3 regions of the Streptomyces sp. DT224 genome follow, and region 2 is predicted to be linked to each of the others. Evidence: riboswitches for the same ligand, from Rfam matches in the RefSeq annotation. Region 2 holds a riboswitch; each other region holds the start of a gene.
What was found. Region 2 has a riboswitch for S-adenosylmethionine ahead of ACLQ2N_RS32730 (hypothetical protein). Riboswitches for the same ligand answer to the same signal wherever they lie in the genome.

Region 1: linked by a shared signal. The riboswitch ahead of thrC (threonine synthase) and the one ahead of ACLQ2N_RS32730 (hypothetical protein) in region 2 are both predicted to bind S-adenosylmethionine.
Region 3: linked by a shared signal. The riboswitch ahead of ACLQ2N_RS19940 (aminotransferase class V-fold PLP-dependent enzyme) and the one ahead of ACLQ2N_RS32730 (hypothetical protein) in region 2 are both predicted to bind S-adenosylmethionine.

Annotation. Positions count from the first base shown of each region.
Region 1 covers NZ_JBNCLI010000009.1:42,083-51,835, forward strand. The annotation lists gene otsB (trehalose-phosphatase) at 1-618, shown strand, start outside; gene ACLQ2N_RS22715 (alpha,alpha-trehalose-phosphate synthase (UDP-forming)) at 615-2,006, opposite strand; gene ACLQ2N_RS22720 (glucosyl-3-phosphoglycerate synthase) at 2,071-3,009, opposite strand; SAM riboswitch class I at 3,163-3,289, shown strand; gene thrC (threonine synthase) at 3,307-4,599, shown strand; gene ACLQ2N_RS22730 (MoaD/ThiS family protein) at 4,628-4,906, shown strand; gene ACLQ2N_RS22735 (cold-shock protein) at 5,262-5,468, shown strand; gene groL (chaperonin GroEL) at 5,830-7,452, shown strand; gene ACLQ2N_RS22745 (TetR/AcrR family transcriptional regulator) at 7,546-8,256, opposite strand; gene ACLQ2N_RS22750 (CocE/NonD family hydrolase) at 8,381-9,753, shown strand, end outside.
Region 2 covers NZ_JBNCLI010000016.1:67,060-76,812, reverse strand. The annotation lists gene ACLQ2N_RS32780 (GNAT family N-acetyltransferase) at 1-406, opposite strand, end outside; gene ACLQ2N_RS32775 (hypothetical protein) at 454-882, opposite strand; gene ACLQ2N_RS32770 (hypothetical protein) at 1,007-1,783, shown strand; gene ACLQ2N_RS32765 (hypothetical protein) at 1,795-1,956, opposite strand; gene ACLQ2N_RS32760 (hypothetical protein) at 1,953-2,243, opposite strand; gene ACLQ2N_RS32755 (hypothetical protein) at 2,243-3,199, opposite strand; gene ACLQ2N_RS32750 (hypothetical protein) at 3,401-4,018, opposite strand; gene ACLQ2N_RS32745 (hypothetical protein) at 4,094-4,885, opposite strand; gene ACLQ2N_RS32740 (FtsK/SpoIIIE domain-containing protein) at 4,977-6,773, opposite strand; gene ACLQ2N_RS32735 (hypothetical protein) at 7,152-7,775, opposite strand; gene ACLQ2N_RS32730 (hypothetical protein) at 7,772-8,035, opposite strand; SAM riboswitch class IV at 8,446-8,570, opposite strand; gene ACLQ2N_RS32725 (hypothetical protein) at 9,065-9,481, opposite strand; gene ACLQ2N_RS32720 (hypothetical protein) at 9,684-9,753, shown strand, end outside.
Region 3 covers NZ_JBNCLI010000007.1:367,595-377,347, forward strand. The annotation lists gene ACLQ2N_RS19915 (NlpC/P60 family protein) at 1-344, opposite strand, end outside; gene ACLQ2N_RS19920 (NYN domain-containing protein) at 633-1,994, opposite strand; gene ACLQ2N_RS19925 (hypothetical protein) at 2,033-2,275, opposite strand; gene ACLQ2N_RS19930 (rhomboid family intramembrane serine protease) at 2,435-3,181, shown strand; gene ACLQ2N_RS19935 (Lrp/AsnC family transcriptional regulator) at 3,178-3,459, shown strand; gene ACLQ2N_RS19940 (aminotransferase class V-fold PLP-dependent enzyme) at 3,482-4,858, opposite strand; SAM riboswitch class IV at 5,034-5,151, opposite strand; gene trpD (anthranilate phosphoribosyltransferase) at 5,234-6,298, opposite strand; gene ACLQ2N_RS19950 (cytochrome b) at 6,420-8,066, opposite strand; gene ACLQ2N_RS19955 (Rieske 2Fe-2S domain-containing protein) at 8,063-9,118, opposite strand; gene ACLQ2N_RS19960 (c-type cytochrome) at 9,115-9,753, opposite strand, start outside.

The DNA.
Region 1 (9,753 bases), on a different contig from region 2:
GTCGCCGTGCGGTACGCCGGGGTCGCCGGGGTCGAAGGGCTCGACCACCTCGTCGTGCTCGGGCACTACGGGGCCGAGCGCTGGGACGCCGTGACCGGGACCGTGCACGCCCCCGCCCCGCACCCCGGCGTCGGCGCCGTGCGCGCGGAACTCCCCGGCGTGCTGGCGGAGTCCGGCCTCCAGGGGGAGACCTGGACCGAGGACAAGGGCCGCGCCCTCGCCGTGCACACCCGCCGCGCCGCCGACCCGCAGGCCGCGTTCGACGCGCTGCGCGGGCCCCTCGGCGAGCTGGCCGCGCTGCACGGGCTGATCGTCGAACCGGGGCGGCTGGTCCTGGAGCTGCGCCCGCCGGGCATGGACAAGGGCGTCGCGCTCACCGAGTACGTGCGCGAGATCGGCGCCACGTCCGTGCTGTACGCGGGCGACGACCTGGGCGACCTCGCCGCGTTCGCGGCCGTGGAGAAGCTGCGCACGGACGAGGCGGACCCCGTCCCCGGCCTGCTCGTCTGCAGCGGGAGCGCCGAGGTGCCGGAGCTCGCCGACCGCGCCGACCTCGCCCTGCCGGGGCCGGCCGCGGTCGTGGAGTACCTGCGGGAACTCGCCGGCCGGCTCGGCTAACCGCGGCGCAGCGCCTCCAGCTGGTCCAGGAACCACTGCTGCGGCGGCAGCGCGGTGGCCGCCTCGGCCAGGCGCTCCGTGCGGGCGGCCCGCACGTCGTCCGGGAGCGTCAGCGCCTCGTGCAGCGCGTCGGCCGTCGCGGAGACGTCGTACGGGTTGACCGTGAAGGCGTGCTCGCCCAGCTCCTCGTACGCGCCGGCCTCCCGCGACAGGACCAGTGCGCAGCCCTCGTCGGAGACGACCGGGACCTCCTTGGCGACCAGGTTCATGCCGTCGCGGATCGGGTTGACGAGGGCGACGTCGGCCAGCCGGTACGCGGCGAGCGAGCGGGCGAAGTCGTCCTTGACGTGCAGGACGACCGGGGTCCAGGCGGCCGTGCCGTACGTCTTGTTGATCGCGTCGGCGACCTGCTGGACCTCCGCGGTGTACTCCCGGTAGACCGCGAGGTCCTGGCGCGAGGGGTAGGCGAAGGCGACGTGCACGACGCGTTCGCGCCACTCGGGGCGTTCGTCCAGCAGGGTGCGGTAGGCGTGGAGGCCCCGGACGATGTTCTTGGACAGCTCCGTGCGGTCGACCCGGACGATGGTCTTCCGGTCGGGCCCGATCTGCTCGCGCAGGGCCGCCATCCGTTCGTCCACGTCCGCCTCGTGCGCGCGGCTCCGCAGGAATCCGGCGTCGGCGCCCAGGCCGTGGACGCCGACGCGGGTGTGGCCGGTGCCGCCCAGGATCTCCGTGCAGCAGCCGATGAAGGCGTCCGCCCAGCGGCGGGTCAGGAAGGCGGCGCGGTCGGCGCCGAGGATGCCGCGCAGCAGCTGTTCGGCGATGTCGTCGGGGAGCAGCCGGAAGTAGTCGACGGGGGCCCACGGGGTGTGCGAGAAGTGGCCGATCCGCAGGTCGGGGCGGAGCTCGCGGAGCATGCCGGGGACCAGCGAGAGGTGGTAGTCCTGCACGAGGACCGCCGCGCCCTCGCCCGCCTCCTCGGCCAGCGCCTCGGCGAAGGCGCGGTTGTACGTCTCGAAGGAGGCCCACTGCCTGCGGAACTCCGCGTCGAAGACGGGCTCGACGGGCGTCTGGTAGAGCATGTGGTGGACGAACCACAGCACGGAGTTGGCGATGCCGTTGTACGCGTCGGCGTGCACCCCGGCGTCGATGTCGAGCATCCGGACGCCCGGCTCGCCGACCCCTCGGCGCACCGCCTCGCGGTCGCCGTCGCCGAGGGCGGCGCAGACCCACATCTTGTCGTCGACGGCGCTGAGGCCGGAGACGAGTCCGCCTCCGCCCCGTTTCGCTTCGAGGGTGCCGTCGTCGCCCAGGGCGTACGAGACGGGGCCGCGGTTGGACGCGACGAGGACCTGGGCAGCGGGCTGGGGGGCGTGCTCGGAGACCATGGCCGGAATCTAGCCCGAACCCGATCCGCCCAAACGTACGAAGTCGGACGGGATGGGGTCGTGATCAGGCCGCGTGGCGTGTCACGTACTCCTCGATCTCGCACATGGGCGGCCTCTCCTGCGTGTCCACCGGGTAGGTGTGCGGAACGAACCCGTCCGGTCCCCGTTCGAACTGGGTCAGCGCGGGCCGCACCAGATGGCCCCGGGAGAGCCGCACCTGCGCGGTGCGGTAGATCGCGGCAGCCATCCGACCGAGCGCCTGGCCGTCCTGGTGGCGGTGGACGCGGACGCCGACGTCCACCTGCGCGAGGGCGTCGAGACCCACGGTGTGCAGCGCGTCCACGAGCAGGCCGAGCTCGACCCCGTAACCGACCGGGAACGGCAGCCGCTCCAGGAGCGAGCGGCGTACGGCGTACTCGCCGCCCAGCGGCTGGACGAAGCCGGCGAGGAGCGGCCAGTGCAGGTTCAGCAGGGGGCGGGCCACCAGCTCGGTGACGCGGCCGCCCTGGCCGGGCAGCTCGCCGAGCGGCCGGTCGTACATCGCCTTGACGAACTGCACCTCGGGGCGGGCGAGCAGCGGGCCGACGATGCCGGAGACGAAGTCGGCCGAGAAGTCCTTCAGGTCCGCGTCGATGAAGCACAGGATGTCGCCGCTGGTCACCAGGAGCGACCGCCACAGCACCTCGCCCTTGCCGGGGACGGCGGGGAGGCGGGGCAGGATCGCGTCGCGGTGGACGACGCGGGCGCCCGCGCGGCGGGCGACCTCGGCGGTGGCGTCCGTGGAGCCCGAGTCGATCACGACCAGCTCGTCCACCAGCGGAACGCGCTCCATCAGCTCGCGCCGGATCGTCGCGACGATGTCCCCGACGGTCGCGGCCTCGTTGAGGGCCGGTAGGACGACGCTGACGCCCGTACCGGTCGCGGCGGCCCGCACGCTCGCCGGCGGGTGGTCGGCGGCCGACCAGGAGCGCCTGGTCAGCCAGCGTTCGACCTCTTCGAGCACCGTCGATACTCCCTGTATGTGATCCATCTCGCGGTACGGACGGCTATCTCACCCGTCCGGTCCTTCGGTTACAGTCTTGAACAACGCGGACGGCCCTCGCATGCCGGGGTCGGTCCGCCGACAAACGCGCGGATCCATGATCCGTCGCCACAGCGCTCATCCAGAGGGACAGAGGGAACGGCCCGTTGAAGTCCCGGCAACCCTCCTGCCGACCGCGAGGTCAGGTGGGGAAGGTGCCAATTCCGTCTCACGGCGAAACGCGTCGTGAGGAAGATGAGGAGAAAGGGCCTCGCCATCATGGCTGTTGAGACTGTCGCAGCGAACACCGAATCTTCCGTGGACCTCGGTCCCGCCGCGGCCCTTTCCTGCCGCGAGTGCGGTGAACGGTTCGCACTGGGACCCATTTTCGCCTGCGCGTCCTGTTTCGGGCCGCTCGAAGTGGCGTACGACCTGCCGAGCGGCTCCCCCGACGAGCTGAAGAAGCGCATCGAGGCCGGCCCGAACAACATCTGGCGTTACGCGCCGCTGCTGCCGGTGCCCGCCGATGTGGCCGACAAGCCCAATCTCAACCCCGGCTTCACCAAGCTGGTCAAGGCCGACAACCTCGCCCGCGAGCTGGGTGTGACCGGCGGCCTGTACGTGAAGGACGACTCGGGCAACCCGACGCACTCCTTCAAGGACCGGGTCGTCGCCATCGCCGTCGAGGCCGCCCGCGCCTTCGGCTTCACCACGCTCTCCTGCTCCTCGACCGGCAACCTCGCCGGAGCGGTCGGCGCCGCCGCCTCCCGGGCGGGCCTGCGCTCCTGCGTGTTCATCCCGCACGACCTGGAGCAGGGCAAGGTCGTCATGGCCGCGGTGTACGGCGGTGAGCTGGTCGGCATCGAGGGCAACTACGACGACGTCAACCGCTTCTGCTCCGAGCTCATCGGCGACCCGCTGGGCGAGGGCTGGGGCTTCGTCAACGTCAACCTGCGTCCGTACTACGGCGAGGGCTCCAAGACGCTGGCGTACGAGATCTGCGAGCAGCTCGGCTGGCGGCTGCCCGACCAGATCGTCATCCCGATCGCGTCCGGCTCGCAGCTCACGAAGATCGACAAGGGCCTCCAGGAGCTGATCAGGCTCGGCCTGGTCGAGGACAAGCCGTACAAGATCTTCGGCGCCCAGGCCGAGGGCTGCTCCCCGGTCTCCACCGCCTTCAAGGCCGGTCACGACGTGGTCCGCCCGCAGAAGCCGAACACGATCGCCAAGTCCCTCGCGATCGGCAACCCGGCCGACGGCCCGTACGTCCTGGACATCGCCCGCCGCACCGGCGGCGCCGTCGAGGACGTGAACGACGAGCAGGTCGTGGACGCGATCAAGCTGCTGGCCCGCACCGAGGGCATCTTCGCTGAGACGGCGGGCGGGGTGACGGTCGGCGTGACGAAGAAGCTGATCGACGCCGGTCTGCTCGACCCGGCGCTCACCACCGTCGTCCTGAACACGGGTGACGGCCTCAAGACGCTGGACGCGGTGGCCGACACCTCACAGGCGACCGCCACCATCCGCCCGAGCCTGGACGCCTTCCGCGCCGCCGGACTCGCCACCAGCTGACCACCCGAGACTTCAGGAAGGCACCGCCATGAGCGTCAAGGTCCGCATTCCCACCATCCTCCGCACCTACACCGGCGGCAAGGCCGAGGTTCCGGCCGAGGGCGCGACCCTCTCCGAGGTCATCGCCTCCCTGGAGAAGGACCACCCGGGCATCGCCGCGCGCGTGCTGGACGACCAGGGCAAGCTGCGCCGCTTCGTCAACGTGTACGTCAACGACGACGACGTGCGCTTCGAGGGCGGCCTCGACGCGGCGACCCCGGACGGTGCCGGCGTCTCGATCATCCCCGCCGTGGCCGGCGGCTGCTGAGCCCACGGCCGCGCAGCGTCACCGTGATTGCCCCCTCCGCGACAGAAGCGGAGGGGGCAATTCTGCATGGTTGAGCGGGGTAGAGTGTGGGAAGTCCCCTTCGCTGCCCGTGCCCCCCGCATATGAGAATGCGCCGCGCCACGATCAGAAGCAGCCAATGTGCCGGACTCTCTTGTTCCATAAGTCACCTTTGCCGGGCCCGACTTGCCCCGCAAGCTCATGGATTCCCCGTATTCGGGCGATCGGTGCTGCGCAGAATTGTCGTCCGATTGACCTGTCGCACAGGGCAGTTGGGCAGATACATTCAGCCGCGGTCGACGCGCTTCGGCGCACACACGTTACAGGGGAGTTAGGCATGGCTCAGGGCACCGTCAAGTGGTTCAACGCGGAGAAGGGGTACGGCTTCATCGCGGTCGACGGTGGTGCGGATGTATTCGTCCACTACAGCGCGATCCAGATGGACGGGTACCGCACCCTCGAAGAAGGTCAGCGGGTCGAGTTCGAGATCTCGCAGGGCCAGAAGGGGCCGCAGGCGGACATGGTCAAGCTCGCCGTCGGCTGAAGCGCGGCACGGCACGTCGGCCGCGACGCCACGCACGTACGAAGGGTCCGTACCTAGGGGTACGGGCCCTTCGTCGTGCCCGGGGGTTACCGGGGGCGGGGGTTGTCCCCGTGCCGAGGCCGGCGCTTGCGCCCTCCCGTCGCCGGACCGCCACCCCTCAAGGAGCCTTCGGCGCTTGCACTCAACGGGGTCGAGTGCTAATCATTGGGCTTAGCACTCTCCAGGTGAGAGTGACAGAATTTGGACCGGGCCGGTGAGGCCCGCAGGCCAGGCGGGAAGGAACCGCAGGGCACGCAGGCCGTCCGTCGCGGGCGCCACTCGGTCCGGAGCAATCCACCCCTGTCCGGGAGGACCACTTCACATGGCCAAGATCATCGCGTTCGACGAGGAGGCCCGGCGCGGTCTCGAGCGCGGCATGAACCAGCTCGCCGACGCCGTCAAGGTCACCCTTGGCCCCAAGGGTCGCAACGTCGTCCTCGAGAAGAAGTGGGGCGCCCCCACGATCACCAACGATGGCGTGTCCATCGCCAAGGAGATCGAGCTGGAGGACCCGTACGAGAAGATCGGTGCGGAGCTGGTCAAGGAGGTCGCCAAGAAGACGGACGACGTCGCCGGCGACGGTACGACCACCGCCACCGTTCTCGCCCAGGCGCTCGTCCGCGAGGGCCTGCGCAACGTGGCCGCGGGTGCGAACCCGATGGCTCTCAAGCGGGGCATCGAGAAGGCCGTCGAGGCCGTCTCCGCCGCCCTCCTGGAGCAGGCCAAGGACGTGGAGACCAAGGAGCAGATCGCTTCGACCGCCTCCATCTCCGCCGCCGACACCCAGATCGGCGAGCTCATCGCCGAGGCGATGGACAAGGTCGGCAAGGAAGGCGTCATCACCGTCGAGGAGTCCCAGACCTTCGGTCTGGAGCTGGAGCTCACCGAGGGTATGCGCTTCGACAAGGGCTACATCTCGGCGTACTTCGCCACCGACATGGAGCGCATGGAGTCGTCCCTGGACGACCCGTACATCCTGATCGTCAACTCCAAGGTCAGCAACGTGAAGGACCTCCTTCCGCTGCTGGAGAAGGTCATGCAGTCCGGCAAGCCGCTGCTGATCATCGCCGAGGACGTCGAGGGCGAGGCCCTGTCGACCCTGGTCGTCAACAAGATCCGCGGCACCTTCAAGTCCGTCGCCGTCAAGGCCCCGGGCTTCGGCGACCGCCGCAAGGCCATGCTCGGTGACATCGCCATCCTCACGGGCGGCACCGTCATCTCCGAGGAGGTCGGCCTCAAGCTGGAGAACGCCGGTCTCGACCTGCTCGGCCGCGCCCGCAAGGTCGTCATCACCAAGGACGAGACGACGATCGTCGACGGCGCCGGTGACAGCGACCAGGTCCAGGGCCGCGTCAACCAGATCCGTGCCGAGATCGAGAACTCCGACTCGGACTACGACCGCGAGAAGCTCCAGGAGCGCCTGGCGAAGCTGGCCGGCGGCGTGGCCGTCATCAAGGCCGGTGCCGCGACCGAGGTCGAGCTGAAGGAGCGCAAGCACCGCATCGAGGACGCGGTGCGCAACGCCAAGGCCGCCGTCGAGGAGGGCATCGTCGCCGGTGGTGGCGTGGCTCTGCTCCAGGCCTCGGCCGTCTTCGAGAAGCTGGAGCTCTCGGGTGACGAGGCGACCGGCGCGAACGCCGTCAAGCTCGCGCTGGAGGCCCCGCTGAAGCAGATCGCCGTCAACGGTGGTCTCGAGGGCGGCGTCGTCGTGGAGAAGGTGCGCAACCTGCCGATCGGTCACGGCCTCAACGCCGCGACCGGCGAGTACGTCGACATGATCGCCGAGGGCATTCTCGACCCGGCGAAGGTCACGCGCTCCGCCCTGCAGAACGCCGCGTCGATCGCCGCGCTGTTCCTCACCACCGAGGCCGTCATCGCCGACAAGCCGGAGAAGGCCGCCGCGGCCGCTCCGGGCGGCATGCCGGGCGGTGACATGGACTTCTGATCCCGACGGGTCAGCAGTTCCAGCAGTACCAAGACACCGGCCCCCGGGGATTCGTCCCCGGGGGCCGGTGTCGTTGTGTGTGCGCGTACGGGCTCAGCCCGCGTCGAGGCCGTCCACGAGGCGGGTGAGGAAGCGGTCGAACATGGCGTCGGGGGTGACGGGCCGGCCGGCCGTCGCCAGGGCCTCGGCCAGTTCCGGATGGTCGCCGTCCGCCGCGACCTCGGCCAGATAGAGCGCTTCGGCGGCGGCCCGGCCGGGGTCCTGGGCAGCCCGGGCCCGGCCGACCTCGTAGCCCACCTGGGCCGCCACGAACGAGGTGAGCTGGGCGAAGACCTCCAGGCGGGCCGCCCCGTCGAGCCCGCTGGGCCGCAGGGCGGCCAGTGCGTGCTCCACGAAGGCGAGCGTGCGGGGGCCCAGGGACCGGCGGGCCTGCACGGCGGCGGGCAGCCAGGGGTGGCGGAGCATGTTCGCGCGCTGGTGGCGGCCGATGGTCTTGAGGTCGGCGCGCCAGTCGCCGGTGAGCGGGTCCGACGCGGGCAGCTCGCCGGAGACGTGGTCGACCATGAGGTCGAGCAGCGTCTCCTTGTCCGGGGCGTAGCTGTACAGCGACATGACGCCGGCGCCCACCTCGGCGGCGACCCGCCGCATGGTGACCGCGTCGATCCCCTCGGCGTCCGCGACGGCGACGGCGGCGGCCGTGATCGCCTCGCGGCTGAACGCGGGTCTGCGCCCGCGCCGGGGCCGGTCCTGCTCCCGCCACAGCACGCGCGGATCAATGCCTCCGGCCCCTTCGGTGCGGGTCACGTTCTCAGCCTCTCTCACCCGGGTCGCCTCCACGGCCCATCCAAGCATCCAGTATTCTCGTACGCAGTACGAGAATAGAGTGCGGGCTGCCGCACCGCCGCATGACGTACCGATGGAGGCGAAGATGACCCGACCGACGCCCGACGCCCGCCCCCGGGCCGCATGGACGCCGTCGTCCGCGAAGCCGCCGCTCGCCTCCCGGCTGATGCGCGCCTCCTGGCGCGGGCTGCCCGCCGCGCGCTACAAGGTGGGCGTGGAGCGCGGTCTGGCGGTCCCCGCCGCCGACGGCAGTCCGCTGGTCACCGACCACTACTTCCCGCGCGCCGAGGGCGACTTCCCCACCCTTCTGGTCCGTACGCCGTACGGACGGGGAGTGCCGTGGTCCCCGCAGTACGGCATCCTCTTCGCCGAGCAGGGCTTCCATGTGGTCCTGCAGAGCTGCCGGGGCACCGGCGGTTCGGGCGGTGCCTTCCACCTCTGGCGCAACGAGCCCGCCGACGGCCTGGCGGCGGTCGCCTGGCTGCGCGAACAGCCCTGGTTCGACGGGCGGCTGGGCACCGCCGGCCCCAGCTACCTCGGGTACGTCCAGTGGGCGCTGGCCCTCGATCCGCCGCCGGAGCTGAAGGCCATGGTGGTGCAGGTGGGGCTGCACGATCCGTACGCCCTCTTCCACACGGACGGCGTCCTCGCCCTGGAGACCGCGCTCGCTGTGGGCGCCGGCATGACGTATCAGCACCGGGGCATGGGCCCGTTCGTCCGGGCCACCCTGCGCCTCCAGCGCCGGGTGCGTTCCGCCGTCACCGCGCGTCCGCTGCGCGGGGCGTACGCGGACGCGCTCGGCGGGGAGATCCCCTGGCTGGACGACGTGATGGCCCACCCGGACGCGGACGACCCGTACTGGGAGGGCGCGTCCCTGGCCGGGGCGGCGGACCGGGCGGCCGTGCCCGTCGCCCTGATCACCGGCCGGCACGACGCCCTCGCGGACCAGACCTTCGCGCAGTACGGCCGGCTGCGCCGGGCGGGCGCCGAGGCGTCCCTGCTCGTCGGCCCGTGGACCCACACCTCGGCGCTCCAGGCGGGCTGGGCCGAGGTGTTCACCGAGTCCCTGGCCTGGCTCCGGGCCCACCTGTGCGACGACCCGTCCGGTCTGCGCCCGACGCCGGTGCGGGTGCACGTGGGCGGCGCGGAGGCGACGGTCCGGGACCTGGACGCGTGGCCTCCGGAGGCGTCCACGGCTTCCTGGTACCCGACCGCCGACGGCCACCTGACCCGCGAGGCCCCCACGGACACCGCCCCCGTCGCCTCCTTCCGCCACGACCCGGACGACCCGGTGCCGACGCTGGGCGGTGCGCTGCTCTCCCGTACCGCCGGGGCGCGGGACAACGCGTCGTCGGAGGCGCGCGCGGACGTCCTGACGTTCACCGGGCCCGTCCTGGACGCACCGCTCACCGTCCTCGGCCCGGTCTCCGCCCGGATCAGCGCCTCCACGGACACGGG
Region 2 (9,753 bases):
GAACCATCGGGGCCGGCAGTTGCGTGAGAGCGTGGAGCGCCCACTTCCCCGGCGGGCCGGCGTTCACCAAGCCGACAACCTGCCCGGTTGCGGTCTCCTCCGCAACCATCATCAACACCGCCTCGCCCAGCAGGTCCCCGCCCGCAGCAGCCTTCTCGCTCAGCTTCTGGTAAACCGCATCCTCGGTGAGAACACCGTCGGAGAGCTTCGCCAGATGCCGGGCCATCTCCCGCACACCGTCATCGGCGGGACGCGATCCGGACTGCGCGGTCTTCAGCTCCAGCAGCCGCCGGTTCGCGGCCAGGCTTTCCGCGTCGTAGCCCGGGTTGGCCTGCGCCATCAGCTCCAGAGCCGAATCGATGTCCGCCGCCTGGAGCAGACGGATGCCGTAGCGAGAGGTATCCATACCCTCAAGGCTAGTTCGCCGAACGAACGGGGAAGCGCCCGAACCGCTCAGGCGCCCTCACCGAAAAGCTGTTCCCGGAACTTCCGATTGCGCTCCTGATTCGCACGGATCGCCTCAACGGCCTGCTCGTTCTCCAGCTTCTCGATGGGGAACAGCGCCGGACCGAGCCGCCCTCCGTTTTGCTGTGCGTACGCGGTGATGAGCTGCACAGTCCGGTGGGTGTCCACGATCGGATCGCGGTAGACCGAACCCTGCTCGCCGTCCTCGTACGTCACCTTCTCGCTGATCTTGCGGTCGAAGGTGTCCAGCGCGGCCTTGAGCGAGCCGATCTTCTCGTGGACGGAGCGCCAGTTCCCGTCTTCGGCGTACCCGATCAGGGCGGAGATCCGGTAAACGACGTGCGCGAAGTCCTCGGCGAGCACGACCTCCCGGTCCGAGGCGCCGAGGAGTTCGGAGAGCCGGGGATCGTCGGTCATCGCGGGCCTTTCACTGCTGTCCTGTGTGATCGGGCCAGTCTTCCACGGGCGTTCGAGACCGCGTGCGTAATCCGGTCTTTCTCTGCGTAGGCTGGGGGCACCGCCGTCCTGAAAGGTTCAGCCGATGCCCGATACCGTGCCGCCGGGCCTGCTGACGCCGCTGACCGTTGAGGCGGTCCGCTGGCACTACCACCCGGACGACCAGCGCGACGAGGACGCTATCGAGGCGACGTGCGCCGTGCTGGCGGAGCTGGTAGGTACGGCGTGGCAGACGGTGAAGGAGCGTGCGGCCGGCAACCGGGCCAACGACCCGGCCCTGCATCGCCTGATGGTCAACCTGCATGTCGAGGGGTTGGACGTGACAGCGAGCGGCTGCGCCCTCTCCCTGTACGTCTCCGGTCGCGGCTCCCACGACCTACTGCATGCCCGCACTGGCGAGCGGATGACGGCCGCGCTCACCGCCGAGGCCCACATCCCGCTGCGCGTGGCCGCCTGCTCCAGCCGCCTGCGATGGACGCGAGGCATCTACTGCCAGGAGCACTCCCCCACGCCCGTCCCGCCGGACCCCGACGCCGCACGGGCCGCCGCGGAGCGCCTGGAGGAAGTAATCACGGGGCGCCGACCGGCGGACGACGGCCCGCAGGCCGCGAGCCATCGACTCCTCCTTGTGCTGCGGCACCGGCTCAACATGCACCCCGCTGGGGCACTGTGGGCCGGGCACCCGGACGGCGTCTTCACTCTGCGATGCGGACCTGACGATGCCCGGCGCCTCATCGCCCTCGGCATGCCCGTCCGGCCGCACCTCGACGGGGAGGTCGGCGCCACCGTCGGCTTCACCCTCACCGACCGCGAGTGCCATGCCTTCGCCGACAAGGTGGTCGCGCTCGGACCCCTGGTCTAAGCGACCACGGTTCAGTCCTCATCCGGCACCCACCGGTACACCTCGACGCCGTTCTCATCGGTGCCCCGCACGTACGTGCCGTTGCCAAGAGGCGTACGCATTGCGATCTGATCGATAAACGGGTCCGGGTTCGAGCCATCATGAAACGGGCCGCCCACGTACTTCGCGCTCATGCGTTGAGCGTACGGCCGCCATGCGGCAGCTCGCCCCGAGGCACGCGCCGTCGAGGGCGGTCGTCACGCTCAACGGTCACCTCCTGGCCGTCGTCGCCGGGCGTTGCCGCCGATGCCTCCAGGAGTAGCACCTCCATGAAGACCCGGGCGCCGCCGTCGCGCCGGTTCGGTACCAGTGACACGTTGCCGACGACGATCTCCGGGGACGCCTCCAGGGCCCGCTGGACAGCCGCGGCGGTGCGCCGGGCCTTGCCGGGGTCGGAGTCCATGATGCGCAGCGAGGACATCAGGCACTCACCTCCGGCAGGTCGACGCCGTGACCGTCGACCGTCCACGCGGCGCGCTCCCACACCGGCTCGGTGCCGTCCGCGATCCGGTGCAGCAGGCCGGCCATCGACAGCCCGTCGGCCGCCGGGTCGAGCGAGCGCGTCCACGGCATGGGCAGGTCGCCGCTCCACTCCCAGGGGGCACACGCGTTCGTTGAGGAGTGGCGGTCGGTCCAGCCGAACCACCCGGCCCAGATCCGGGTGACGGAGGCGTTGGCCGCAGAGGAGGGCGCGGCCCACGGGTGCAGCGGGTCGCGGCCGGAGGTGACCGGCCCGGAGTTCGGCAGGCGCAGCAGGGCGTACGGGTACCGGCTGTGCGGGCCCATGAAGTCCGGCTCCTCGATCACCCGGCGGCCCTCCAGGAGCACATCGAGCCGTTCGAGGACCGCGCCGCGCTCGGGGCTGCCGTACTCCCCGGCCTCGGCGGCGTAGAGGACCTGGCGGTCGCGGACGCCGACCACGGCGACGCCCTGCGCCTCCGGGAGCGAGTCGGGTTCGACGTCCACGACCAGGAGCGCGGCGGCCGGGTCGGCGACCAGCTCGCGTGCGAGGGCCTGCGCCTGGTCGTGCTGCTCCCAGAGAGTCGTGACGTACCGGCACGGGACGCAGAGCCGGCCCTTCCCGAGCGGTTCCTCCCAGCGGTCTCCGCACCGCCGGCACTGGTATTGCAACGCGCGGGCCTGGTCGAGCACGGCGCGCTGCGCGAGCGAAATCTGGCGCTTGGGCACCGCGGCGGCGACCTCGAACAAGGGGGCGTAGCTGTTGCCGTGGTAGAGCACCTGACCGACCGGGCCGGCCCCCGGTTTGAGCGGCGGGTCCATGCGGCCGAGCTGGGTCTTGGTGCGCAGGCCGGCCGGGACCTGGTGCCAGCGGGTGTACCGGATGAGGTCCGGGAGCGGGGGAACGGAACTGGGCATAGCGAGCCTCCTTATGCGCTCTATTGAGCCCATTAAAAGCACCTCACCCCGCGAAAGCAAGGTGAATTCCAAAAAGCGCCCAGAAAGGTCGCTCCGCGCAATTCGGAGGCCCCTATATCTGCGCGCGCGTAGCCGGATTCTCGTATTAAGGTTAATACCGTTAGTTCACTCCTTCGGCCTCTCGCTTGTTCTAGGGCCTACTCAGGGAGTGGGCACGGGGTCTTCGTCCGGCGGCCAGGGGCCGTATCGCTCCAGGGCTTCGCGGACGATCCGGGCGGCAGAGAACACCCTCTCGACCAGGGTGTCCCGCTGTTCCTGTTCCTCCTCGCTGTAGCTGAGGGAGTTGTACAGCAGGCCCAGGTCTTCCAACTCCCCCAACGGGCCCTCACTCACCCGGACCGCCGCTGCCCGCAGGTCTCTGACCAGGGAAGAAGGGAGGTTGTAGGTCCTTACGACGAGGCGCCCCCGCCCCTTGTAGTTCTTGCCGACTCCCCGGCCGGACAGGGATGCTTCCTCCTCCTCGGCGGTGGTCAGCGGTTCCCACGGGCCGATCAAATCGTCCTCGGCCAACCGAAGGCGGATCGCGCGTCCCACGTACTCGTCCAGCGTGGGCCACATAGCCGGCCGCTGCCGACGCGCCTCCAAGCGGGCCTGCGCCCGGGTGAGCTTCCCTTTGCTATTTCGGGCCAATTCAAAAGCCCAAAACTCCATTTGGCGGCGCTGCTTCTTCCTGATGGCGGTAAAGCGAGATGCGTGACGAGCGTCAATCGCGAAGGAGCAAGCCTGACGTTCCTCTTCGCGGTGCGCTTCTTCTTTCAAGGTTAATACCTAACTATTAAGGTTAATAGGTGGGCCTTCGGCGCGCGCGGGCCCCTGCCCCATCCAACGACGGCCCTACTGCAACGGATGCGCCTTGATCCAGTTTGTGAGGGCCCGGCCCTCCATCCAGATCAGCGGCCGCGCCTCCAGCCAACCGTCGGTGTCGGACTCACCAACTGGGACTCCCGCGTACGTCTCCACCCGGTCGATAATCACGTACGCCTCGGAATAGAAGCCCTTGGGCGCATCCGGGTCGGCGTTCATCGCCTTGCGGATCTTTCGGACGTCGTCCACGAAGTCCTGGAGGCGAATCGCGCAGCCGTCCGGGTTCTCTTCGACGTCCGCCCCGTTGAGACACCTGATGTCGTGGGTCTGCCACCACGCCATGGTCTCGTCCCACTGCGCCTTGACTGGCACCGCAGGCGTCTTTTCCGCCGGGCCCGCGTTCGTCGCCGGCTTCGCGTCCGCGTCTGCCTGCGCGCTGCATCCTGCCGTCCCGGCCGCCACCGCGGCCATGAGTAGCGCGGACGCCGCCCCTATCCCCCACCCCTTGATCATGGGCGAGATCATGCCACGGCAGCCGTCCCGGCGCCCTGCGTTCGGCGTGGCCCGGAAGGGCTGTCCGGCCGCATCCTGGTAGAACGGAGGTTCGAGAGGGTGAGCCATGACAACACCCACCCAGCCCAAGAACTCCACTGCGCTGACGTGCCCGCCTTCGCAGATCGGGCTGTGTGCCCGCTGCCAGCAGCGCTGCCATCGATACGGCTTTGGCGGGAACCCCTTGTGCATCACCTGCCGCTCTGCCGTCGAGGCCGCGCGCAGCAGGAAGCCGAAGGCATCAGCCTGATCCAGGGCAGCGAACGCCACGGCGGCCGCGGGGAGAATGCCGCCCGCGACCGCCGGTACTTCCTGTCTCTACGCCCTCGCTCCGCCAGTGTCCCGGGCCGAAGGCGTCCCCTCACCCGCCGACCGTTACCGGCGCCGCGTCCGTGACGGCCGCCGGCGCTTCGCCAACCGGAAGCCGGGGCACCGTGCGGAACGCCATCGCCCTCCCCTGCTTCCCGGCCTCCTCGATCCACCCTCTGCGCCGCCACTGCGCGAGGGGGCCGTTCACGGACGACCGGGCCGCGAACTGCGGCAGGCCGAGGGCCACCAGGTCGTCCACAGTGATGCCGCGCGGCCCGGCCTTCTCGACCGCCTGCCACAGCGCCGCATGCCGCTCGTCGGCGATCTCCGACCCGTCCGGGAACGTCGGCACCGCGCGCAGCAGCGGGCGGCCCCCGCCAGGGCCGGAAGGGGGCACAGGCGGGCGCGGGGGCGTCGGGTCGTCCTCCGGGTCCGGTGCGTGCTCCGGATGCCCGCGAGCCTCCGTCTCGGTCTCCTCGCGGGCGTAGCGGTGGCTCGTAGCGGTCACGTCGGCCTCGGTCATCCAGTACGCGCGGGCGTCGACCGGGATCTGGTGTTCGCGGTCCCAGCGGAGGAACTTCCCCGCGAGGTCGAGTTCGTCAAGGCACCACCCGTCTCCGTACGCGCCGGGCCCGAAGATGAGGTTGGACGTGGTCGACTCCTTGGCGCCCAGGCCGATGCGGACCTGGTACTGCTGCCGGCCGTCCGTGGAACCGCCGAAGACCCGGTTGCTCGGCGACTGGGTCGCGCACACCAGCGTGACGCCGGTGTACCGGGCGACCTGAAGCAGCGACTCGATCAGCTTCGCGGCCGCGGGCACGCGGCGGATCAGCTCCGCGAGCTCGTCAATGAAGACGAACCACGCCGGCCCGTGCTTACCGGGAACCCACTTCTTCTCGCCGAGGCTGGAGAGCAGCGCGCCGCGGCGCTCGACCTCGGCCCAGACCATCTTGAGCAGCTGCATGGCCCGGCTCGGGGTGTCCGCCAGTGCGAGCGCTGAGTCCCGCCACGGGCCGAACTCCACCGCTCCCGGCTTCATGTCGATCAGCAGGGCCTCGGCGTCCTCACACGCGACCGCGTAGGCGATGAGGACGCTCTGGACGCCCGACTTCCCGTTGTCGGTCGCCCCGCCGATCAGGGTGTGGTTGTAGAGCAGCGGGATCGTCACCGGCTGGCCGTATGCGTCCACGCCGAGCACGACCGGCTCCGTGCACGTCCTGGTCGACGGGCCCGGCCATGCGATCGGGGAGGCGAGCGGGTCGGACTCGTACAGGTATGCCACCAGCTCGTTGTCCTGCTCCCCCTTCGCCAGGCGCAGCTTCCCGGGAAGGCCGAGGTTCGTGGCCAGCTGGTCGCGGCGGGCGATGACCTTGTGCGGGGCCGTGTCCCGGCCGGGCGGGAGCACGATGACCGCACGCCACCCGAAGCGGGTGTACTCCAGCGCCGTCACGTCCACGGCCGGCACGGACAGCATCGCGACGAGGGCCTGCATGAGCGCGGTTTCCTCGCGGGTGGCCCCGGTCAGGCCCGGCGCGAGGGTGTCGGTGCCCAGGCCCTGCGCGGTGACGCCGGCCTTCGCGGCCTTCACCTGGAGTGCGAGCTGTTCCCGGCGGGACCGGACGAGCCACGGCACGTACACGGCGTACGCCCCGCCGGTCACGAGGGAACTGGCGATCAGGGACGGCACGGACGGGCCGAGCGTGGCCCCCATCCAGGCGTCTGCCATGACGGCCATGCTGCTGGCGCCCGCCGTCGCCAGGCCCTTGTGCCGGTGCTTCAGCGCACCGACGGTGAGCATGGTGGAGGCGGCCAGGGCGGCTCCGTAGACGCCGTGCTCGGCACGGCTCACGTCGGCGAGGTGATGTAGCCAGGACAGTCCCGTCAGTCCCGTAAAGGCGGCTGCGGGGGCGAGTTCGAAGCGGCGGCTCGCGCACCAGCGGCATGCCCGGCCCAGAGCATGCGCGGTGCCCAGGGCGGCGCGCGTGAGTGTTGAGTCATGCGGAGGCACAGCAGTCTCCCGGGAAGTGACGTGACGAGGGCGGCGTAGGAAACCGCAGGTCAGAGGTTCGTCACGTCACATGAGGACGTGCAGGGGGAGCCGAGAGTGGAAACGGTGACGCGAGACATGGGCATGCCTTTCCGGTCGTCGGAGCGTGGAGGCCGCGGGCGCTCGCTCGTGCGCCGCAGCCGGCCGGGCCGAAGCCCGGTATGAAGTTATGGAATCAGCCTACCGGTCCAGCGGGATGTATCCCTCACCCTCGGCCCACACTTCGTAGCCGCCAGCCGGGACGAAGTTCTGACCGGGAAGCGCCTCGGGCCAGTTGCCGGGGTAGGGGAACTCGCGCTCACCGTCCCAGATCAGGGTGCTGATGTTCAGGGGGTCCGGGCCAGCGCCGCAACAGCGGACCAGTTCCTCAACGACACACCGCAGGGCGGCCTCACGCGCCTGCGGATGGGTGGCCTGCCATTCCGCGGCGGGAACCAGGGCGCGCGCCTGGCGACCCCACCCGCCCCGGGCCGTCGCCACCAGAGCCAGCATGCGGCCGGGGTCGCTGCCGTAGTCCGTGAGCATGTCGCCGGTCAGCGGATACTCGTGGCCGCCGACCGACACCAGCGTCGACACCGGCCCACACGGGAAGGGGCGCCTGCACGGGCCTTCGACCGTTCCCGCGCAGAACTCGCAGATTCCTGCCGTGCCGGAGAGGGTACGCCGGACCTGGCGCACTGCGAGGCAGCGCGCCTCAACAGGCAAGGCTGCCCAGTCCAGGCCGAAAAGCGCCACCTGGGCAGTCGTCACCTGTCCACCCGCGCGAACGCGGGCCTTCACCACCCAGAAGTCGGAATCGTTCACGGCCGCAGCTCCAGAATCAGGGCGGTGGCCTTCTCCCAGCAGGTGCCGCAGGGGTGGCCGTCCGAGCCGCACACGATGTCTGCGACGCGCGGCAAGAGCCGCGTGTTCAACGTGGGGCTCTTGATGAGCCGCACGGCGGCATCGGCCTTCCGCAGACACGAGTTGCAGGACTTGACCTTGCCCTCACGCCGGCCGCAGACCGTCAGGGACGCCGAACGCAGCACTTCGCTGCGCGCGGCGGTGGTGGTGGCTGTGCTCACGATGTCTCCCAGAGCACAGCCCCCTGCCTGAATACCGTGCCGGCGGGCGCCGACGCAGGGGGCCGTGCACGAGATAGACGGAGTGACCCGCCGATTCGTTACACCGCGGCGTACGGGTCAGGCAGCGGCACCGCCCGCACCCAGCCGTGCGGACCCACTGACCCGCTCGGACGCCGACTAGTGGTTGGCCCACTTCGCGAGCGCTACGACCAGGTTGAGCGTCCTCTTATGGACCCGCTCAGGCAGGACAGGCCACGTCAACCACGTCGGCGCGAGACACACCGTGACCGTGGCAACCGGCACGAGTCGCACCGCAACTACTAGGAACGTCGCCAGGGGGCGAGCAACACGGGCCCCAGTCGACAGGATGAGAGATGACGACAAAGCAGGCACTGCGGGTGTCCTCAATGTGAAGGCTCCTGCCGCGCAGCACAAACCTGCGCGACCTGGTCTTCACCCGGGGCTCCCCGCCATCGCCACAACATGGGGGTCGCCGGACAGCTGGCCGGGGCCTGATCGGCTATCACTCGTGACCTATGCGTTCGAAACCTACCCATCGTCCTGCGGCACAAAACGCGGAGCGGACGCCAACTGCCGTTCCCTCGTTGAGAGCTCGACGATCGCCTCGCTCGTGCAGCCGGAGCGGTGGAAGGGCGCTACGCCCTGGCGGCCTTCGGGCCGGGGACCTCTACAAGATGTCCGAGGCCAAGTCGTATGACGTCCTGGGCTGCTCGCGGGAGGCCGTAGGCGTCAACATACCCCCGGCACATGGCCGCTGGCGTGCTTGCCGGGACGAAGGGCGGCATGGTCGAGTGGCAGACCACGTGTCCGTCCACCGCACGGGTGTCCCCCAAGAACTGCTTCAGCCGCCCCGGCTCCAGGCCGGCGTTCCTTCCGTCGGGGTTCAGGATGCACGTTCCGCAGCGGTCTTCGAGTATCCGAATTTCGCCCGTCTCCGGGTCCGCCACCGGCGGTGTCTCGTCACTCGCTCCTCGGGTGCTGTTCCGCTCGGGCTCCAGTCGCACGGGCTCAGCCTTCTACTGCGACGGTGAAGACGGGGACGAGTTCGGCCGCCATCCGGTACCCCTCGACCTTCTTGTTCTGGGGTTTTTCGCGGCCGTAGTCTGCCGCGATGGGCGCGGGCATACCGCTGGGCCATAGGCCGTCGACCACGCCCTTGGTCAGGGTCTTCGTCAGGGAGATGGAGGGGCCTGCGAGGTCGCGGCCCATGTCTCGCAGGTCGCTCGCTGCGCGGTACCCCCCGCCCTGCAGAACGTCGTTGAGGAGTGTGCGGACGGGGGGCGTGGCGATCCGGACGAAGTCCTTCGCGCGCTGCGGTGTCCATTCTCGATCGGCCTCGACGGTGAACTCGTCGCGGTGCTCGGCGAAGAGCGCGAGCAGCTTCTCCTCGAACGCGGCCGACCCACCACTGATGCGCAGATCCATCCTGATCCTTCCGACAGAACTCACCCGATGAACTTCGCCCAGCCTATGACATCGGGTGGTTTCACGGGCGGATGACGTCGTTGGGTGTTGTGGTCGCGCGTTGTGGTCCTCAGTGGGTAGTGTGGGGGGATCGAGGGGCGGTAAGGGCACCCTTACCGGGTATTCTGCCTGGAATAGCCGGTACCTGGTGGGAGGGGAACAGATGAGCGGGAACGAGCGCGCGGACGGTCCGGGTGAGGTCGGCTCGGGCGGAGTGCCGCCGGGCGACCGCC
Region 3 (9,753 bases), on a different contig from region 2:
TGGACGGAGGGGTCGATGCCTCCGGAGCGGTACTGCGCGGCGGCGAGGGAACCGAGGCCGGAACGGAGCTGGTTGAGCTCCTCCTGCCCGCGGGCCACCTTGTCCTGGATCGCGCCGATCTGCTTCTCGAGCTTCTCCTGCTTCTCCTTGGCCCCGTTGTACTGCTCGGTGGCCGCTCCGGCCTCGTGATAGAGCTTGTCGACCTTCGCCTTGACCTCGTTCTTGGTCGGCTTGGGGTCGGCGTGAGCGGCCTGGGAGGACAGGGCGACGGCCGCGGCTGCGGTCGCGGTGAGCACAGTCACACGAGTGCGGCTCGGCTGCTTGGGACGACGGTGGGACGCCACGAAGGCGAGCTCCTTCTTCCTCGAGCCGCCTACCGGATCTGTGGGGGGAGGAGAGGTCCCCGGCTCCGTGCACGTCACGGACTCGGCGGTTCCTTCGCCGCCACCCCGGGTGGGTGATCGACCGCGCGAAGGTTCGAGGCCCGACCCTAGTGACCATCTTGTGATCAGTTCAAATCCTCACAGGAAAAATCTCGTCACACACGGCACTTCTTTACCCACACCCCACGGCGTGTAGCGACGACTTGACGGACCGTTCCCTGATCTCGGGCGAACTCCCCGCAAGAGGTGCTAAACCCGCGAAAGCCGCTTCAGGAGCAAGGCGGACGCAACGGGCCTGGCCCCCGCCTTCGCCACTCCGTCGGCCACCTCGCGGTCGGTGGAGACCACCACCACGGGCCGTCCCGGCGGCTCCGCGCGCGCCAGTTGACGGATCAGCTCGTCGGCGGTGACCCCCGGCTTGCTGAACAGCACCCGCACCCCGCGCGGCGGCGCCAGCAGCACCGGGGCGGCCAGCTCCGCCCCGTCGAACACACACGTCATCTCCGCGCCCGTGCGCGCCGCGAGGACCGAGAGCCCGCCGAGCAGCCGCAGCCGCTGCTTCTCCAACGGCATCTGCGGATAACCCGTCTTGGTGACGTTGTAGCCGTCCACGATCAGATGGGCCTGCGGCAGCTCCAGGAGCTGGTCGAGCAGCGCCGGGTCGGTCTCCGAAAGGGCCCTGGCCGCGATGTCCTTGGGCGACATCCGGCCGGGCTCCACCGCGTCCACACTGTCCGCCGGCCGCATCGAGGAGGGCGGCAGCGCCAGTTCGCGCCGCAGCCCGCCGGCCGCTTCGAGCACCGTGTCCAGCAGCAGCCGCAGCCGCATGTCCTCGACCGAGCGCCCTTCCCGGGCCGCCCGGCGGCTCGCCTCGACGGACGCCTCCGCCTCCCCGAGCCTCGCCTTCAGCCGCCGGGTCTCGCTCTCGGCGGCGGACACCTGGGCGGCCGCCTCGGCGCGTACGGTCTCGGTCTCGGCCTTGGACCTGCGCAGCGCCGCCTCACCGCGCTTGACCTCGCTGAGCGCGCTGCGCAGTTTGCGCTGGAGGGAGTCCGCCTCCTTGCGGGCGGCGTCCAGTTCGGCGCGGAGCCGTTCCGTCTCGCTCTTCGTATGGGCCCTGGCCTCGGCCAGCTCCTCGCGCAGCCGCGCCACTTCGCGCCGGCTCTCCTCGCCGGCCCGCTCGGCGTCGGCGCGCTGGACCTCCTCGCCGGCCGCCGCGACCAGCTTCACCCAGCCGTCGGGGCGCAGGAGGTATGCCGCCGCCGCCACGTCCACCGGGTCGGCCGCGGCGGGCGGCGCGCCGGACTCCACGGCACCCGCCAGCTCCGGCTGGGCCTCCCGGAGCCGGTCGCCGATGCGGTGGCGGAACCGGTCGTCGTTCGCCACGGCTGCCGCCATGGCGTTCCCGGCGAACTTGGCACGGCGCGACGCCGTGAAGCGGGCGTACTGCCTCAGCTGGGCGGGCAGTTCGGCGACCGTGAGCCCGCCGAACGCGTCGGACACCAGCGCGACGACCCGGCGCCGTACCCCTTCGGGCAGCGGGCGGTCGAGCGCCTCCACGGCGTCGTCGGCCCCGTCGGCCGACGCGGCGCCGCCCTCGGGCTGCTCCACCATCCGTCACCCCATTGTGTTGTCTCCGCCCGGCCCCCTCAGGAGTCGGCACCCGGCCTGTCGACGAGCTCGATCTGGTCCACCGCGTTGCACCAACGACACCGGACCGACTCGATGGTCTCACTGACCACCTCGCGTTCCTCGACGCTCGACACACCGGCCAGGTCGAGGTGCACGTACTCCACGACCTTCGAGGACCGCGTCACGTCGAAGCGCGTGAGGTTCCCGCAGAGCGTGCAGCGCCAGCGGGTCGTGTCGGTCGGCTGGGGAACGGTCGTCATCGTGCGTCCTCTTTCGTCGAGCCGTGAGCTGCCGGACAAGGGTCTCGCGGTGCGCCGTCGAACTGCGGATGTCCACCTGTCACCCTACGGCCTCGGCGCTTCCCGCCGGCACGGCGAGGCGGTCTGTCCCGTTCGCTCCGTTTGCGTCATGCTCTGTTCATGATCGATCGGCGGGCCGCCGCGGGCAGGCTCCTGCGCGCGGCCACTTCGGGCGGGCCACCGGTGACGTACGCCCTCATCGCCCTGTGCTGCGCGGTCTTCGTGATCAGCCCGCTCTCCGGCTTCGTCCCGGTGCGCGGCGGTGCCGACGCGCTGCTCGCCGCGCAGGCGGGCTACTTCGAACGGTGGGGGGTGATCCCGAGCGAGCTGTGGGACGGCTCGGCGCACGCCCTGCTCACCCCGTTCACCGCGCTCTTCGTGCACGGCAGCTGGCTGCACCTGCTGGGCAACATGCTGTTCCTGTACGTGTTCGGCGCGATGGCCGAGGAACGCATGGGCCACACCGAGTTCGCCCTGTTCTACCTCGGCTGCGGCTACCTCGCGCTGCTCGGGTACGCCGCCGCGCACGCCACGTCCGACCAGACGCTCGTCGGGGCGTCCGGGGCGATCTCGGCGGTGCTCGGAGCGTTCCTCTACCTCTTCCCGCGGGCCCGGGTGACCAGCGTCTTCCCGTTCCTTCTGTTCCTGCCGCTGCGCTTCCCCGCGTGGGTGGTGCTGATCTTCTGGTTCGTGCTCCAGTGGCTGGCCGCCGAGGGTGCGGGAAGCGGCCCGGGTGTGGCGTACCTGGCCCACGTCGTCGGCTTCGCCACCGGGTTCCTCTACGCCTGGGGTCGCTACAGGCGCGACACCGGAGGCCCTAGAGTGAAGTCTCCAGCCACGGCCACCGAGGGAGAAACACAGCCGTGATCACCGCGATCGTGCTCATCAAAACCAGCGTGGACCGGATTCCCGAGATCGCCGAGGCCATCGCCGCGCTGGACAGCGTCAGCGAGGTCTTCTCGGTCACCGGCACCTACGACCTGATCGCCATGGTCCGGGTGGCCAAGCACGACGACCTGGCCGAGGTCATCCCCGGCCGGATCAGCAAGATCCAGGGCGTCGAGGCGACCGACACCCACGTCGCCTTCCGCACGTACTCGCAGCACGACCTGGAGGCCGCGTTCTCCATCGGCCTGGACGCCTAGGGCCGCCCGCGCCGCCCGGTCCTCAGACCTGGGCGGCACCCCGGTCCGGCACGCAACGGCCGTCCTCGGTGCGGTACTTCCAGCGGGCCCCGTCGCTCACCAGCTCCCGGACCGCGCGCAGGAAGCGCTCGACGTGCTCGTCCGGGGTCCCGGCGCCGAAGCTGACGCGGATCGCGTTCAGGGACCGCTCGCCGGGCCGGGCCTCGGGGGCGCCGCACTCCCCCGCCTCGCCCGGGTCGCTGCCGAGCAGGGTGCGCACGAGCGGGTGGGCGCAGAAGAGGCCGTCGCGCACCCCGATGCCGTACTCGGCCGACAGGGCGGCGGCGAAGTGCGAGCTGTTCCAGCCCTCCACCACGAACGAGATCACGCCGACCCTCGGCGCGTCGTCGCCGAACAGCGAGAGCACCTTCACCTCGGGGACCTCGGCCAGCCCCGCCAGGACCTCGCGGACGAGGTGCTGCTCGCGGGCGACCAGCCGGTCGAATCCGGCCTCGGTGAGCGCCTTGCAGGCGGAGGCGATGGAGTAGACGCCGATGACGTTGGGCGAACCGGCCTCGTGGCGGGCGGCCGTGGTGTGCCACTCGACGTCCACGCCGCCGTCCGCGCGCCGGGCCACCGTGCGCGAGGCGCCGCCGCCGGCGAGGTACGGTTCCGCGTCGCGCAGCCAGTCGGCCCGGCCGGCCAGGACGCCCGAGCCGAACGGCGCGTACAGCTTGTGCCCGGAGAAGGCGACCCAGTCCACGTCGAGTTCGGCGATGTCCACGGGGTGGTGCGGGGCGAGCTGGGCGGCGTCCAGGACGATCCGCGCGCCGTGGGCGTGCGCGGCGGCGGCCAGCTCCCGTACGGGCCACAGCTCACCGGTCACGTTGGAGGCTCCGGTGACGCAGACCAGCGCGGGGCCGCAGGGCTCGCGGTCCGCGAGGGCCCGCTCCAGGGTCGCGACGGCCTGGGCGGGGGTGCGCGGGGCGTTCAGGTAGGTGACGTGGGCATCGCGCCAGGGCAGCAGCGAGGCGTGGTGCTCGGTCTCGAAGACGAAGACCTGGCAGTCGGCGGGCAGCGCGGCGGCCAGCAGGTTCAGCGAGTCCGTGGTGGACCGGGTGAAGACCACCTGGTCCTCGGGACGGCAGCCCAGGAACTCCGCCACGGTGGCCCGGCTGGACTCGAAGAGGTCCGTGGACAGCTGCGAGAGGTACCCGGCGCCCCGGTGCACGCTGCCGTAGTACGGGGCGTACGCGGCCACGTCGTCCCAGACCCGCTTCAGCGCCGGGGCGCTCGCGGCGTAGTCCAGCGCGGCGTAGCCGACCTCGCCCCCGGTGACCAGCGGGACGAGGACATCCTCGCCCAGAACCGGCAGCGGGGCACAAAGCGACTGGTCGGCGACAGCGGTGAAGACAGACATGGCGAACTCCCGTAACAGGCAGGCGAACTCCGCGTGCCCGCGGATACGCGGCAGCACGGAGTGGAGGAGAAGAGGGGGTGCGGAAAAGGGCCTCGGGCCCTAACGCATTCGCTTGCTCACAAGAGGCTCCCTGAGGACCAAGGACCCCACGGGTGGACGTCACGCGACGTCGAGGGGTCCGCGCTTGCCGCAGACCTCGCTGCCTGCGGCCCGGTCTTCACCCGGGGCACCCCGCCACGGACGGAGGGTTGCCGGACAGCGGGCCGGGGCCGTAGTCGCTGTCACTCATGACCTGCGCAGCATCTTGCCATACGTACGGGAACGCGCAAGGCGCAGTCCGCGATCCGGACTGCGCCCTGCCTCACATCGACGCGCTCACGCGTTGCTGGCGACGACCCATCTCTCCAGCGCCCGCCCGGCCGCACCCGAGTCGATCGCCTCGGCGGCCCTCTCCATGCCCGCCCGGATCTGCTCGGTGAGCGGCCCCTCGCCCGGGTCCAGCGCGACCAGCGCCGCCGCCGAGTTGAGCAGCACGGCGTCCCGTACCGGACCGGTCTCCCCGGCCAGCAGCCGGCGCGCCACATCCGCGTTGTACGAGGCGTCGGCGCCGCGCAGCGCCTCCACCGGGACCAGCGCGACGCCCACGTCGCGCGGGTCGAAGGTCTCCTCGCGGACCACCCCGTCCCGGGCCACCCAGACCCGCGAGGTCGCCGTGGTGGTCAGCTCGTCCAGGCCGTCGTCGCCCCGGAACACCAGGGCGGAGTTGCCGCGCTCGGCCAGCACGCCCGCGACGATGGGGGCCATGCGCAGGTCGGCCACCCCGATCGCCTGGGAGCGCACCCGGGCCGGGTTGGTGAGCGGCCCGAGGATGTTGAACGTGGTGGGCGCGCCCAGCTCCGCACGGGCCTTGGCCGCGTGGCGCAGGGCGGGGTGGAACTTCACCGCGAAGCAGAAGGTGATGCCCGCCTCCTCGGCCACCTCCACGACGCGCCGCGGGGACAGCTCCAGGTTGACGCCGAGCTTTCCGAGCACGTCGGACGAGCCGCTGGCCGACGAGGCGGAGCGGCTGCCGTGCTTGACGACCTTGGCACCGGTCCCGGCGATGACGATCGCGGACATGGTGGAGATGTTGACCGTCTTGGCCATGTCGCCGCCGGTGCCGACGATGTCGACGGTCCGGCCGGGCACCTCGATGGTCGTGGCGTGCTCGTACATCGCCCGGACCAGGCCGGTGACCTCCGTGACCGTCTCGCCCTTGGCGCGCAGGGCGACCGCGAAACCGGCGATCTGCGCGTCGGTGGCCTCGCCGCTCATGACGCGGTCCATGGCCCACGCGGTGGCGTCGGCGCTCAGGTCCTCGCCGCGCAGCAGGGGGGTCAGCACGCTGGGCCAGGAGTAGGCCGCCACGCTGTCGCCGCCGTCCGGGGTCACAACGTTCATGGTCCGCTCCTGGGGTCCACAGCCGATAAGGGAGGGCTCCACCCTATCGAGCCCCGGGGACGGCAAAGAGCCCCGTCCAGCGGATGGACGGGGCTCTCGCCGTGGCGATCAGAACGGGTGATCAGTGGTGGCCGTGGCCGCTGGTGATCTCCTTGTACTCCTCGGCGGTGGGCTTGGCGATCTGGTTGTCCTCGCCGTACAGGCTCTTGCTGAGCCGCGCCCGGACCTTGGTGATCCTGGAGACCTTGCGCTCCACACCGTTCTCGTCGACCGTCGGGCCGATCTCGAGCGGCTTGTACTGCTCGTGCGCGGTGAGCTTGTACCGCGCCTCCGGCGACAGCGGCTCGTGGACCTCGACGAACTCACCGTGCGGCAGCCGCTTGATGAGCCCGGACTCGCGGCCGTGCAGCACCTTCTCCTTGTCGCGGCGCTGGAGGCCGAGGCAGATCCGCCGGGTCACGACGAACGCGATGACCGGGCCGACGAAGAAGGCGATACGGACGAACCAGCTGATCGAGTTGAGCGAGAGGCTGAAGTGCGTCGCCCAGATGTCGTTGCCGCCGCCGATCAGCATGACGAAGTAGATCGTCACCCAGGCGACGCCGAGGGCCGTCCGGGTCGGCGCGTTGCGCGGCTTGTCCAGGATGTGGTGCTCGCGCTTGTCACCGGTGATCCAGGACTCGATGAACGGCCACAGGGCCAGCGCACCGAGGACCACACCGAACAGGACCAGCGGGATGAACACGCCCAGGACCAGCGTGTGGCCCCAGAGGTTGATCTCCCAGCCCGGCATCACACGCACGAAGCCCTCGGCGAAGCCCATGTACCAGTCCGGCTGGGCGCCCGTGGACACCTGGTCGGGACGGTACGGACCGATGGCCCAGATCGGGTTGATCGAGGCGATCGCCGCGATGATCGCGATGAAGCCGAAGACCAGGAAGAAGAACCCGCCGGCCTTCGCCATGTACACCGGCAGCAGGGGCATGCCGACGACGTTCTTGTTCGTCTTGCCGGGACCCGCGAACTGGGTGTGCTTGTGGTAGAAGACCAGGATGAGGTGGCCGACCACGAGCCCGAGCATGATGCCCGGCAGCAGCAGGATGTGGATCGAGTAGAACCTCGCGATGATGTCGCCGCCGGGGAACTCCCCGCCGAACAGGAACATCGAGATGTACGTACCCACGATCGGCGTCGACAGGATCGCGCCCTGGGTGAAGCGGACACCCGTACCGGAGAGCAGGTCGTCCGGCAGCGAGTAACCGGTGAAACCGGTGAACATGCCGAGGACGAACAGCAGGAAGCCGAAGAGCCAGTTGATCTCGCGCGGCTTGCGGTACGCACCGGTGAAGAAGACGCGCATCATGTGCACGAACATGCCGGCCAGGAAGATGACCGCGGCCCAGTGGTGGATCTGCCGGACCAGCAGACCACCGCGGACGTCGAAGCTGATGTTCAGCGTCGAGGCGTACGCCTCCGACATCCGGATGCCCTGCATGGGCTCGTACGGGCCGTGGTAGACGACCTCGTTCATGCTCGGGTGGAAGAACAGCGTCAGATACACACCCGTGAGGATGATGATGATGAAGCTGTAGAGGCAGATCTCACCGAGCATGAAGGACCAGTGGTCCGGGAAGATCTTGCGCATGTTGGCCTTGGCGAGGGAGTAGATCCCCAGCCGGCCGTCCGCCCAGTCGGCCACCCGCTCGCCGGCGGGCGCCTTGCGGTTGCCCGGCGCTGCGGCGCCGGGCGTGTTCGTCGCAGTACTCATCCGCGCTCCCAGAATGCAGGACCGACGGGCTCTTCGAAGTCACCGAGCGCCTGGAGGTTGCCCTCGCTGTTCACGCCGATCCGCAGCTGCGGGAGGGCGTGGCCGGCCGGACCGAAGATGACGCGGGCGCCGTCGGAGAGGTCGAAGGTGGACTGGTGGCACGGGCAGAGCACGTGGTGCGTCTGCTGCTCGTACAGGCTGATCGGGCAGCCGACGTGCGTGCAGATCTTCGAGAAGGCCACGATGCCCTCGTGCGCCCACTCGCGCTCGCGCTTGTCCTTGATGTCGTCCGGCTCGATGCGGATGATCATCAGGGCGGCCTTGGCGATCTGCGTCTGGAAGTCCTCGTCGTGCTCCTCCAGGCCCTCGGGCATGGCGAAGGTCAGCGAACCGACGACGACGTCCTCGGGGCGCAGCGGCTCCATCGTGTTCATGTTGACGAGCTGCTTGCCCTCGGCCCACAGGGTCTTGCGGAGCTTCTTCTCCGGCAGCGGACCCAGGTCGCGCAGCAGCACCACGCCGGAGAGCGGCACCAGGGCCAGCGCACCGAACATCGTGTTGCGGATCAGCTTGCGCCGGCCGAGCGCGGACTCACGGGCGCCGTCCGCGAAGTCGGACAGGACCTTCGCCTTGACCTCGGGCGCCGCCTCGATGGGGTGCCGGTCGTCGGCGACCTCGACGTCGGACATCAGGGTGCGCGCCCAGTGGACGGCGCCCGCGCCGATCAGGAAGAGCGCCAGCCCCAGGGTCAGACCCAGGGAGAAGTTGAGCGCGCTGACATGACCGAACGGGAAGATGAAGACGATCTTGTCGACCGGGAAGATGACGTAGGAGGCGATGAAGCCCACCGTCGCCAGCATGGACAACAGGAACATGAACGCGACGGTGCGCTCGGAGCGCTTCGCGGCCCGCTCGTCGATGTCCTGGATGCGCGGCTTGTGGGCCGGCAGCCCCGGGTCGGCGAACGGGTCGTCGTGCGCCTTGTCTACCGCGTCGTGCGCGGCGCCCTGCTCGTCGGGCAGGTTCTCTTCTGGAATCTCTTGGCTACTCATGACTTCTTGGCCTTAGCGGTGTGGGCCGCGACCCAAATGGCAACTGCGATCAGACCGCCCAGACCGAAGATCCAGCCGAACAGGCCCTCGCTGACCGGACCCAGGCCACCGAGTGCGAGGCCGCCGGGGGACTCGGCTTCGGAGCCGTTCACGGTCTTGACGTAGGCGATGATGTCCCGCTTCTGCTTCTCGGGCATCGTCGAGTCCGGGAAGGACGGCATGTTCTGCGGGCCGGTCAGCATGGCCTCGTAGATGTGCTTCGGGTCCACGCCGTCCAGGTCCGGCGCGTACTTGCCGTGCGTCAGCGCGCCACCCTTGCCGGTGAAGTTGTGGCACTGCGCGCAGTTGGTACGGAACAGGTCGCCACCCTTGGCGATGTCCGCACCCTCAGGGCTGACCTGGCTCTTGGTCGGGACGGCCGGACCGGCGCCGAGCGACGCGACGTAGGCCGCGAGCTGGTCGATCTCGGCCTGGCTGTAGATGACCTTCTTCTTCGGTACCTGGGCGCCCGGCTGCTGCGCGGGCATGCGGCCCGTACCGACCTGGAAGTCCACGGCGGCGGAGCCCACGCCGACAAGCTGCGGCCCGTCGGAGGTGCCCTGACCGCCGGTTCCGTGGCAGCTGGCGCAACCGAC